3 regions of the Variovorax sp. GW821-FHT09B05 genome follow, and region 3 is predicted to be linked to each of the others. Evidence: riboswitches for the same ligand, from Rfam matches in the RefSeq annotation. Region 3 holds a riboswitch; each other region holds the start of a gene.
What was found. Region 3 has a riboswitch for cobalamin ahead of AC07RM_RS12835 (TonB-dependent siderophore receptor). Riboswitches for the same ligand answer to the same signal wherever they lie in the genome.

Region 1 (3,270 bases), on a different contig from region 3:
CGTCTATGGCGACGCGGCCGATCCCGCCGTGCTGATCCAGGCCCACATCGCGCGCGCCCGCGTGCTGGTGGTGGCCACGCCGGCCGCGCTCAACGTGCGGCAGATGATCGAGACCGCGCGCACCCTCAACCCCAGCATCGAGACCGTCATCCGCAGCCACAACGAAGCGGAAGCCGATCTGCTCACGCGCGAGGTCTCGGCCACCGTGTTCCTCGGCGAGCACGAGCTGGCGCAGGCGATGGCGCGCGACGTGGTGCACCGCGCCGTGGCGCCGCCCGCGCCCCATGGCGCGAACGGCGCGCCCACCGTGCCGGGCGCGCCGGCCTAACGCGGCTCAGAGGTCCTCGATCACCAGCATGCGATAGCGCTGGGCGATCGAGTACGGCACCGTGCGCACCACCTCCATCATGCGTTCGGCATCCTCCTGTTCCTCGGTGCGCACCAGCAGCGCCGTGTGGCCTTCGCGCGCCAGCTTGGTGTAGGCACGCACCGTCGCGCCCTCGGTGCCCGCGGAGGGCAGGGGGTTGTCCGCATCGGCCACCGTGGGCGTGATCTCGGCCAGCACCGTCCGGGGCGGCAGCAGGAAGATGTCGTCTGCGCTCACGCCCTGCTCGACGAGCTGGCGGCCGATGCGCTCGGCGTCCTCGGCGCTCGCGAACATCACCACCGAGTAACCGGTGGGATAGAACGCGCCGCCGATGGTCGCTCGCATCGAGGGATCCAGGGTGAATCGCTTCATGGGGCCTCCTGTCGTCTGGGCTTGCGGCGTGCCGCGGGTGTTTGATCCATGGGCAAAACTTAGGTCGCGCACCAACGCCCGCCTGTAGGAGAAGCCCGGAAGCTGGGAACGGTGGGCGCCACCGTCTGCCGCAGGAAGCACACAGGGTTTTCGCCGGCGGTGAACGTGATGAAGTGCCCGCGCGTTGTGACAGGGCGTGTCTACGATCCCGGCGCTGCGCCGCTTTCGCCAACGCCCACCTTCCAGAGCTTCGCGTGAACACCATCCCCGCCACCCTGTCGCCGTCGCCCCGCAACCTCGCGCTGACCGTCCACGAGCTGGAGCCCGGCGAGTTCTACTGGGTGCTGATGGAGGCGGTCGACGATGCCGCGGGCGAGGGCGCGGTCCATTCCTACCTGCCGCTCGAGGCCGCTATCGAGCCGCATTCCAGCTATTCCAATGCGCTGGTGGCCGGCGTCAGCGTGCTGCGCCGGCTGTTCGGCACCGAAGGCCCGGGCCGGCCGCAGGACACCCGAACGCCGGACGTCCCCGGCGGCACCCGCTCCCTATAATCCCCGCCGTTCGGTGCAGTCTTTCTTCTAAAAGCAAAGACCGCACCGGCACCACGGTTCGAAGGTGCCCCGCCAGCCATGCATGCCATGGCCACGGGGTTAAACGGGAAGCAGGTGCGACGCGTCGGTTCACGGATCGACGCCTCCATTCCTGCGCTGCCCCCGCAACGGTCAGCGGATCTGGAAGTCCTCACGCCATGCCCCCAGGGCATCGGCAGCCACTGCGCCCCCAAGGCGTGGGAAGGCGAGGGCTTCCGCAACGGCGCTGCAGTTTCGACTGCGCGCCGCTGCGCTCCGCGAGCCCGGATACCGGCCTTCGTCACCGCCTCGGACGCTGCGGGAGTGCGTGTCCGGGCCGCCGGCCGGCGAAGCGCTTGCTTTTCCCGCCGCCGGTCCCGGCCATCGATTGACTTCCCGCCGTGTCCACGTTCGGTCAGAGAACCTGCGGGGACGCGGGTCGGAGGAGAAGTCACATGGATCACGCATCGCCGTCGGGCGATCGCACGGGCGCGGCCGGCCGCCGCCCGCACCGCCACCGGGGTCGCCCCGCCGCCCGCCGCCTCGGCGGCATGTCCGCCGCGATCGGCCTGGCCTTCGGCGCCGGCAGCGGCTTCGCGCAGCAGGCCGCCCCCAGCCTGCCGCCGGTGCAGGTCGAGGCCGGCGCCCAGGCCGCGCTGTCGCTCGCCGAGCCCACGCAGACCGGCAGCCGCCTCGGCCTCACGCCGCTCGAGACGCCCGCCAGCATCGAGGTGCTGACCGGCGAAACCATCCGCGCGCGCGGCGACGTCTCCGTCATCGACGCCGCCACCCGCGCCACCGGCATCACGGGTTCGCCCGCGCCGGGCAACGGCGGCACCTCGATGGCCGCACGCGGCTTCTCGGGCCATGGCTCGGTGATGCAACTGTTCGACGGCACGCGGCTGTTCGCGGGCGCGGGCACCGTCACCTTCCCGTTCGACACCTGGTCGGTCGACCGCATCGAGGTGCTGCGCGGCGCGGCCTCGGTCATGTACGGCGAAGGCGCGATCGGCGGCGCGATCAACGTGGTGCCCAAGAAGCCCACGCGCGGACCGATCCACAACGAGGCGCTGCTGAGCTACGGCTCCAACGCCACGCGCCAGGCCGCCTTCGGCAGCGGCGGCGCGATCAACGACAAGCTTTCGTACCGCTTCGACATCAGCCACCGCGCCACCCACGGCTTCATGGCGCGCGGCGAGGGCGAGAGCCTGGCCGTCGGTGGTGCGCTGCGGCTGGACGTCTCGCCCGAGCTGCAGTTCACCCTGTCGCACGACGAGGGCCGCCAGTCGCCACAGCGCTACCAGGGCGTGCCGCTGATCGACGGGCGCCTCGACGGCCGGACCCTGCACCAGAACTACAACGTCGACGACGCCGAGCTCAAGTACGACGACAAGTGGACCCGCCTCGACGCGCTGTGGACGCCCAGCGATGCCGTCACCGTGCACAACCAGCTCTACCGGCTCGCGAGCCAGCGCCATTGGCGCAACAGCGAGACCTATACCTTCAATGCCGCCACGCGCCGCGTGACGCGCGGCGACTACCTCGAGATCGGCCACGACCAGGAGCAGGTCGGCAACCGCACCGACGCCACCTTCCGCCATGAACTGTTCGGCATGAAGAACCAGGTGCTGGTGGGCTTCGACGTGAACCGCATCGACTTCCTGAACTCGAGCGACTCGCCCTACGGCGGCCGCTCGGTGGTCGATCCCTTCGTCTTCCTGCCCGGCTACTACCAGTCGCCGTCGCCCTACCTGCCGCGCTATCGGACCCGCACCAGCACCTACGCCGTGTTCGCCGAGGACAAGCTGGCCTTCGACGAGCGCTGGTCGCTGGTCACCAGCCTGCGCTGGGACCATGCCAAGGTGGCGCGCACCGACCTGGCCAACGCGGCCAACAGCCTCACGAAGACCTTCGAGTACGCCACCGGCCGCATCGGCGCGGTGTATGCGCCCGATGCCTCGC
Region 2 (3,270 bases), on a different contig from region 3:
CGTCATCTCGAAGATCATGAGGATCGCCATCAGCGGCGCCTGCGTGGCACCCGCGAGAAAGGCGCCCATGCCCACCACCGCGTAGGCCGAGGGCGCCGACACCGCATGCGGCCACAGCGCCTGCGCGGCATGGCCGAACAGCGCGCCCACCATGCAGCCGAAGAACAACGCGGGCGTGAACACGCCGCCCACCGCGCCCGAGCCGGCCGTGGCCAGCGTGGCGACCAGCTTGGCCGCCAGCACCATGGCGATCAGGGTCCAGGTCCAGGGTGTGTGCAGCACCGCGTTGACCACGCTGTAGCCATTGCCCCAGACCTCGGGCCAAGGCACCGACACCAGCCCCATCGCGAGCCCGCCGAGCGCGAGCCGCCACGGCAGCGCGAACGGCAGCCGCGCGAACAGCGCCCGGCTGCCCTGCAGCGCGCGCAGGAAGCCCGCGGCCGCGAAGCCCAGCAGCACGCCGAGCAGCGCGAACAGCGGGATCTCGGCGCCATGCAGCTCGGGGAACACCGGCATCTGGTAGGGCGGCTGGTAGCCGGGCAGGGCGCGCATCACGATGTTGGCGACCACGGCCGCGATCAGGATCGGGCCCACGCTCTCCATCACGATCGAGCCGAGCACGATCTCGGCAACGAAGAAGGCGCCCGCGATCGGGGCGTTGTACGCGGCCGTGAGGCCGGCCGCCGCGCCGCAGGCCACCAGCAGCCGCAGCCGCTCGACCGGAAAGCGGAACACCCGGCCCAGCAGCGAGGCGGCCAGCGCGGCGAGTTGCACCATCGAGCCCTCGCGGCCGATCGAGCCGCCGGTGCCGATGCTCACGAGCGAGGAGGCGCTGCGCACCAGCGTCTGCGTGACCGGGATGCGGCCGTCGCCGAGCACGATCGCCTCCATGTAGTCGGAGGTGGCGCTGCGCACCGCGACGCGCTTCGCGAGCACGAGCAGGCCGCCAGCCACGAGGCCGCCCGCGGCGGGGAAGGCGATGCGCGCCCACCACGGCAGCGCGCGCGCCATCGCGACCAGGCTGTCGCCGGGGCCGAGCACCAGGTGCTCGAAGCCGCGCAGCGCGGCGCGAAAGCCTTCGGTCGCGAGCGTGCCGAGCAGGCCCGCGACGATGGACCACAGCAGCATCGACTGCCAGCCCGAGACGCCGAACAGGCGTTGCAGGGCGGAGCGCAGGCGCAGCAGCAGCGAGGAGCGCAGGGTCATGCGGGGTGGTGGTGATGACGTCCCATAGCCCGTCGATGTTAGTGCGCGGGACGCGGCGAGCGTCGGGCGCACGCAACTTTCGACTTAAAGCGCGCGGCGCAACGCCTAGAATCTCGCCCGTTGGTGCCTGCGGCGTGGTTCACGCGCCGCGGTTCAACGGGAAGCAGGAGTGAAGGGACCGGCCGCGCGCCGGCACCTAAGCCGCCTGCGCTGCCCCCGCAACGGTCAAGCAGACGGCGCCGCAAGGCGCCACCCTCTCCACACGAGCCACTGGGCGCCCTGAAACAGGCGCCTGGGAAGGCGGCGAGGGCCGGTCTGCCAGCCCGGATACCGGCCAACAAGGCGGTTCGCGCATGCCCTTCGCTTCGTCGATGCATGCACGAGCCAATGGCGCCCCGGGCGCCGGCGGGGAGGCCGGCAAGGGGCATAGACGTTCGTTCGCTCATTCCATGATTTCCTGCGTTTCCTTCTCGCGCCGTTCGCGCGCTCGCGTTTCTGCGTCCTCCTTGCGCGCGCGCCTGGCCGGCCTGCCGCTGGCCCTGGTGCCGGCCTTCGGCGGCCTGCTGCTGGCCCAACTGCCGCTGGCCGCCTCGGCGCAGACTCAGCCCGGCGCGCTCGGCGAAACGGTGGTCACGGCCAATCGCACCGCGCAGCCGCTGTCGGACCTGGTGGCCGATGTCTCGGTGATCGACCGCGAGACCATCGAGCGCAGCGGGGCCGCAAGCGTGGCCGACGTGCTCGCGCGCCAGGCCGGTATCCAGATCGTGAGCAACGGCAGCGTGGGCAACAACACCAGCCTGTTCATCCGTGGCGCCGAAACGCGCTTCACCGCGGTCTATCTCGACGGTGTGCGCATCGATTCGCAAACCACGGGCGGTGCGAACTGGCAGACCATTCCGCTCTCGCAGATCGACCGCATCGAGGTGCTGCGCGGCCCGGCCGCCGCGGTCTACGGCTCCGACGCCATCGGCGGCGTGATCCAGCTGTTCACCAAGCGCGGCGAAGAAGGCGTGTCGCCCTCGATCGGCATTGGCGTCGGCAGCCATGGCCTGTTCCGCACCGAGGCCGCGATCAGCGGCAAGGCCAATGCCTTCGACTATTCGTTCGGCGTGGCGCACGAGGAAAGCCGGGGCTTCAACGTGCAGCCGCTCGAGAAGCGTGCCCCGCTCAAGGACGGCTTCACCAGCCCCGACCGCGACGGCTACAACACCACTTCGGGCAATGTGCGCCTGGGCTGGCAGATCGCGCCCGGCCAACGCATCGAGGCCACCGCGCTGGCGAACGACATGCAGGCGCGCTACGACAACAGGGTCACCGCCAAGAAGCCGCCGGCCTACTACCTCGACGACTTGGGCCGCAACCGGTTGCTGACGGGAGGCCTCACCTGGTCGGCGCAATGGAACGAGGTCTACAGCACGCGGCTGCAGGTGACCGATTCGCAGTCGGTCTACAGCACCATGCCTTCGTACTACCGCACCGAGACCCGGCTGCGCGGCTACCTGTTCCAGAACGAGCTGCGCTTCGGGGCGCACCTGGTGACGGCCGCGCTCGAGCGCCGCGAGGACCGGCTCGAAAACGCGCCCACCAGCGCTACCGACAAGGGGCTGGTGGGCAAGCGCTCGCAGGATGCCGTGGCGCTCGGCTATGGCTTCGTGCAGGGCCCGCATTCGCTGCAGCTCAACGTGCGCCACGACAAGGACAGCGATTTCGGCGGCAAGACCACCGGCAGCGCAGCCTACGGCTTTGCGATCACGCCGAAGCTGCGCGTGACCGCGTCGGCCGGCACCGCCTTCCGCGCCCCCACGCTCTACCAGCGCTTCAGCGAATACGGCAAGCCCGACCTGCAGCCCGAGTCGAGCCGCAACGTCGAGCTCGGCCTCAAGTACACCGACGGCCCGACCAACGCGGGCATCGTGGTCTACCGCAACCAGGTGCGCAACCTGATCGTGTTCGACTCGACCGCCAAGGGCTGCGCCTCGTCCTTCGGCTGCTACGGCAGCACCGCGCGGGCGCGCTACGAGGGCGTGACGCTCTCGGCCGGCCACCGCATCGGCGACGTGACGC
Region 3 (3,270 bases):
GCGTGAGCAACTGCCCGAGAACCTGCGTTCGCTGAGCGGCGTGTGGTGCGGCTTTCTCGCGCTGCGCTTCGACGCGATCGACAACGGCTGGCTGGTGCTCGCGCGCAAGGAACAGATCGAGACCATCAACTGGGGCGGCAAGCCCGAGAAGCACTACGTGAGCGGCTCGCTCGGCCCCCGGCTCACGCCGCGCGGCTCCTTCGACGTCTGGAAGCAGACGGTGCGCGACACCAGCGTGCCCTGGGGCGCCAACGACCTCGACTTCGCGCGCCAGTTGCGCGACGAGCTGATCCGCGCCAGCGCGGCGCGGCTGGCCGACACCTTCAAGGCCCGCACCGAGCTGCTGGCGGTGCTGGGCCACGACCTGCGCGACCCGCTGCAGTCGATCACGATGGCGGCCAAGCTGCTCGAGCGCAGCCTGCCCGACGGCAGCAACGCCGGCGCGCGGCTGGGCCAGCGCATCCAGACCTCGAGCAGCCGCATGGCGCGGCTGATCGGCCAGGTGCTTGATGCCTCGCGCCTGCAAAGCGGCATGGGCCTGCAAGTGGTGCCGGCGCAGATCGACCTCGCACGGCTGCTGGAGGACGCGGTCGACGAGTCGCGCACCGCCTATCCCGGCTCGCAGCTCGAGTTGAAGGCACCCAGATCGCTGGACGTGCTGGCCGACCCCGACCGCATGGCGCAGCTGATCGGCAACCTGGTGAGCAATGCGCGCCACCACGGCCTGCCTGGCGAGGCGGTGCGCATCCGGCTCGAGCAGGTCGACGCGCACGTGGTGTTCAGCGTGGCCAACCGCGCGCCGCCGATCGATGCCGCGCTGGTGCCCGACCTGTTCAGCGCCTTCAAGCAGCGCAGCGTGCCCAACGAGCGCAACAAGGGCGGACTGGGCCTGGGGCTGCACATCGCGCAGGCCATCGTGCGCTCGCACCGCGGCAGCATCGGCTATTCGCACGACGACGGCTACGTGGTGTTCACCGTGCGGCTGCCACACACGCCCACGCCCTGAGCTTTTCGCGCCGGGCGGCGCAAGACCCGCTCCTATAATCCGCCCCGCCGGCCGATGCAAACGAAAGCATCACCCAAGCCGGCGTGCGCGAAGGTGCGCCGGTCCCTCGACCGGCGTTAAACGGGAAGCAGGTGACGAGCCCCCAGGGCCCCATTCCTGCGCTGCCCCCGCAACGGTCGGCGGATTCGCGGTCCTCACAGTCGATGCCTTCGCGGGCACCGGCGGCCACTGTGCCTCGGCATGGGAAGGCGAGGATCGCGGCAGCGAAGCATCGCTCGATGCCTCGCTGCGCTCCGCAAGCCCGGATACCGGCCTTCGCCTCGTTCGGTCGCTGCGGGAGTGCAGGCAAGCCGGGCCGGTCACGCGTGGGCGCGGACCCGGTCGCTTGCAGCATCCATCGGCGCCCGGTTTGTTCTCATGGCCCGCGGGAGCGCGGGCCCGAAGGAAGCCCACGTGCGCAACATCTCCAGGCGCGGCCGCGTCAGACCCCACCAAGCCCTCATCGGATCCGGCGTCATGCTGCTCGCCTCGGTCGCTTCGGCGCAGGACGCCGAGGGCGCCGGTTCGCTGCCACCCACCACCGTCAGCGACCGCAAGACCATCTCCACCGCCACGCGCCAGGAAGCCGACACGCTGCGGCTGCCCTTCGCCACCTATTCGGTCGAACGCGCGCAGCTCGACGCGGTGGGCGCCGTCACGCTCGAGGACACGCTGCGCAGCGTGCCGGGCCTGCAGTACGGCACGCAGGGCAACTACTACTCGCGCTTCGAGACCCGCGGCCTGCGCGACACGCAGGACGTGCTGGTGCTGATGGACGGCGTGCCGCTGCGCCTGCTGCAGGGCAATGCCGACATCACGCTGATCGCGCCCGACCTGGTGGACCGGCTCGAGTTCATCAAGGGCCCGGCCTCGGCGCTCTACGGCAAGAACGCGATCGGCGGCGTGGCGCAGTTCTTCATGAAGCCCGAGCGCGCGGGCGGCAGCCTCACGGCCACCATCGGCAGCTACGGCCGCCTCGACGGCAGCCTGCGCTACCGCTGGGACTTCGAGCGCGGCAACCTCTACATCGGCGTGGCCAACAGCGACTACAACGGCTTCCAGCGCGATGCCGGCCGCGCGCAGTCGGCCCTGCTGGTCGGCGGCGACTTCGCCGTCACGCGCAACTGGACCACCGGCTTCCAGCTCTACGACACGCGCGTGCGCGGCGACCGCGGCTCGATCGTGCCGCTGGTCAACGGCAAGCCGATCTTCGGCATCACCTCGCGCGACAACTACGGCATTCCCGACTCCTACGTCACGGGCGACTACCAGTCGTTCTCGTGGAAGAACCGCTTCGAGCTCGGCGCCGGCTGGTCGATCAACCACCTGAGCAGCTTCGCGCGCTACAACCGCTTCTTCGCCGGCGGCATCACCATCGTTCCGCCGCCCGCGGCCGTTAGCAAGGGCTATTCCGAGAGCTACACCGCCGACCGCGGCGTCTACCACGAGCTCGCGGCCACGCACCTGATGGCGGGCAAGGGCTGGAGCAACGAGTTCCAGGCCGGCTTCAATCTCGAGCGCGGCTGGCAGGGCCTCGACTCGCCGAGCTTCAGCAACGCGCCCACCTACCGCGGGCCGTTCTACGACATCCCCGTGAGCAACGTGCGCAACGATCCGCGCGGCGTGCGCGGCAGCATCACCTCCTCGCGCTTCGACCAGGAGGTGCGCAGCGTCTACCTGCAGGACCGCTTCGAGTACGGCCCGGTCGGCTTCACGCTGGGCGTGCGCCACGACCGCTTCGAGCAGACGCTCGGCCGCACGGGCACGCAGGTGATCTCGGCGCAGGAAGGCAGCCACACCAGCCCGCGCGCCGGCGTGGACTGGCTGTTCCTGCAGGGCGATGCCTCCTCGCACGCCGTGTTCGCGAACTGGAGCGAAGGCTTCCGGCCGCAGGCCGTGGCGCTCAACACGCGCGGCGGCGTGGTGGTGCCCGACATCCTGCGGCCCGAGATCACGCGCAGCAAGGAAGTGGGCCTGAAGGGCCGCGCGGCGGACGACCGCTGGAGCTACCAGCTCAGCCTGTTCGAGGCCGAGAAGATCGACGGCCAACGGTCCTACCGCAACGGCCCCGACTCCTTCGTCTTCAGCAACGCGACCTCGCGCACCAAGGGCATCGAAACCCAGTTGCAGTTCCAGCTCTCGCCGCGCTGGAACGGCTACCTGCACTACACCTGGCAGGACGCGCGGCTCAAGGACTTCCAGACCTACACCGACAGCGGTGCGCG

Region 1: linked by a shared signal. The riboswitch ahead of AC07RM_RS35325 (TonB-dependent receptor) and the one ahead of AC07RM_RS12835 (TonB-dependent siderophore receptor) in region 3 are both predicted to bind cobalamin.
Region 2: linked by a shared signal. The riboswitch ahead of AC07RM_RS16050 (TonB-dependent receptor domain-containing protein) and the one ahead of AC07RM_RS12835 (TonB-dependent siderophore receptor) in region 3 are both predicted to bind cobalamin.

What each region holds. Positions count from the first base shown of each region.
Region 1 is NZ_JBWKPN010000020.1:34,919-38,188, reverse strand. It holds gene AC07RM_RS35340 (cation:proton antiporter domain-containing protein) at 1-328, shown strand, start outside; gene AC07RM_RS35335 (hypothetical protein) at 335-739, opposite strand; gene AC07RM_RS35330 (hypothetical protein) at 994-1,290, shown strand; cobalamin riboswitch at 1,337-1,622, shown strand; gene AC07RM_RS35325 (TonB-dependent receptor) at 1,764-3,270, shown strand, end outside.
Region 2 is NZ_JBWKPN010000005.1:382,334-385,603, reverse strand. It holds gene AC07RM_RS16055 (ClcB-like voltage-gated chloride channel protein) at 1-1,206, opposite strand, end outside; cobalamin riboswitch at 1,312-1,559, shown strand; gene AC07RM_RS16050 (TonB-dependent receptor domain-containing protein) at 1,656-3,270, shown strand, end outside.
Region 3 is NZ_JBWKPN010000004.1:235,826-239,095, forward strand. It holds gene AC07RM_RS12830 (ATP-binding protein) at 1-1,006, shown strand, start outside; cobalamin riboswitch at 1,081-1,336, shown strand; gene AC07RM_RS12835 (TonB-dependent siderophore receptor) at 1,523-3,270, shown strand, end outside.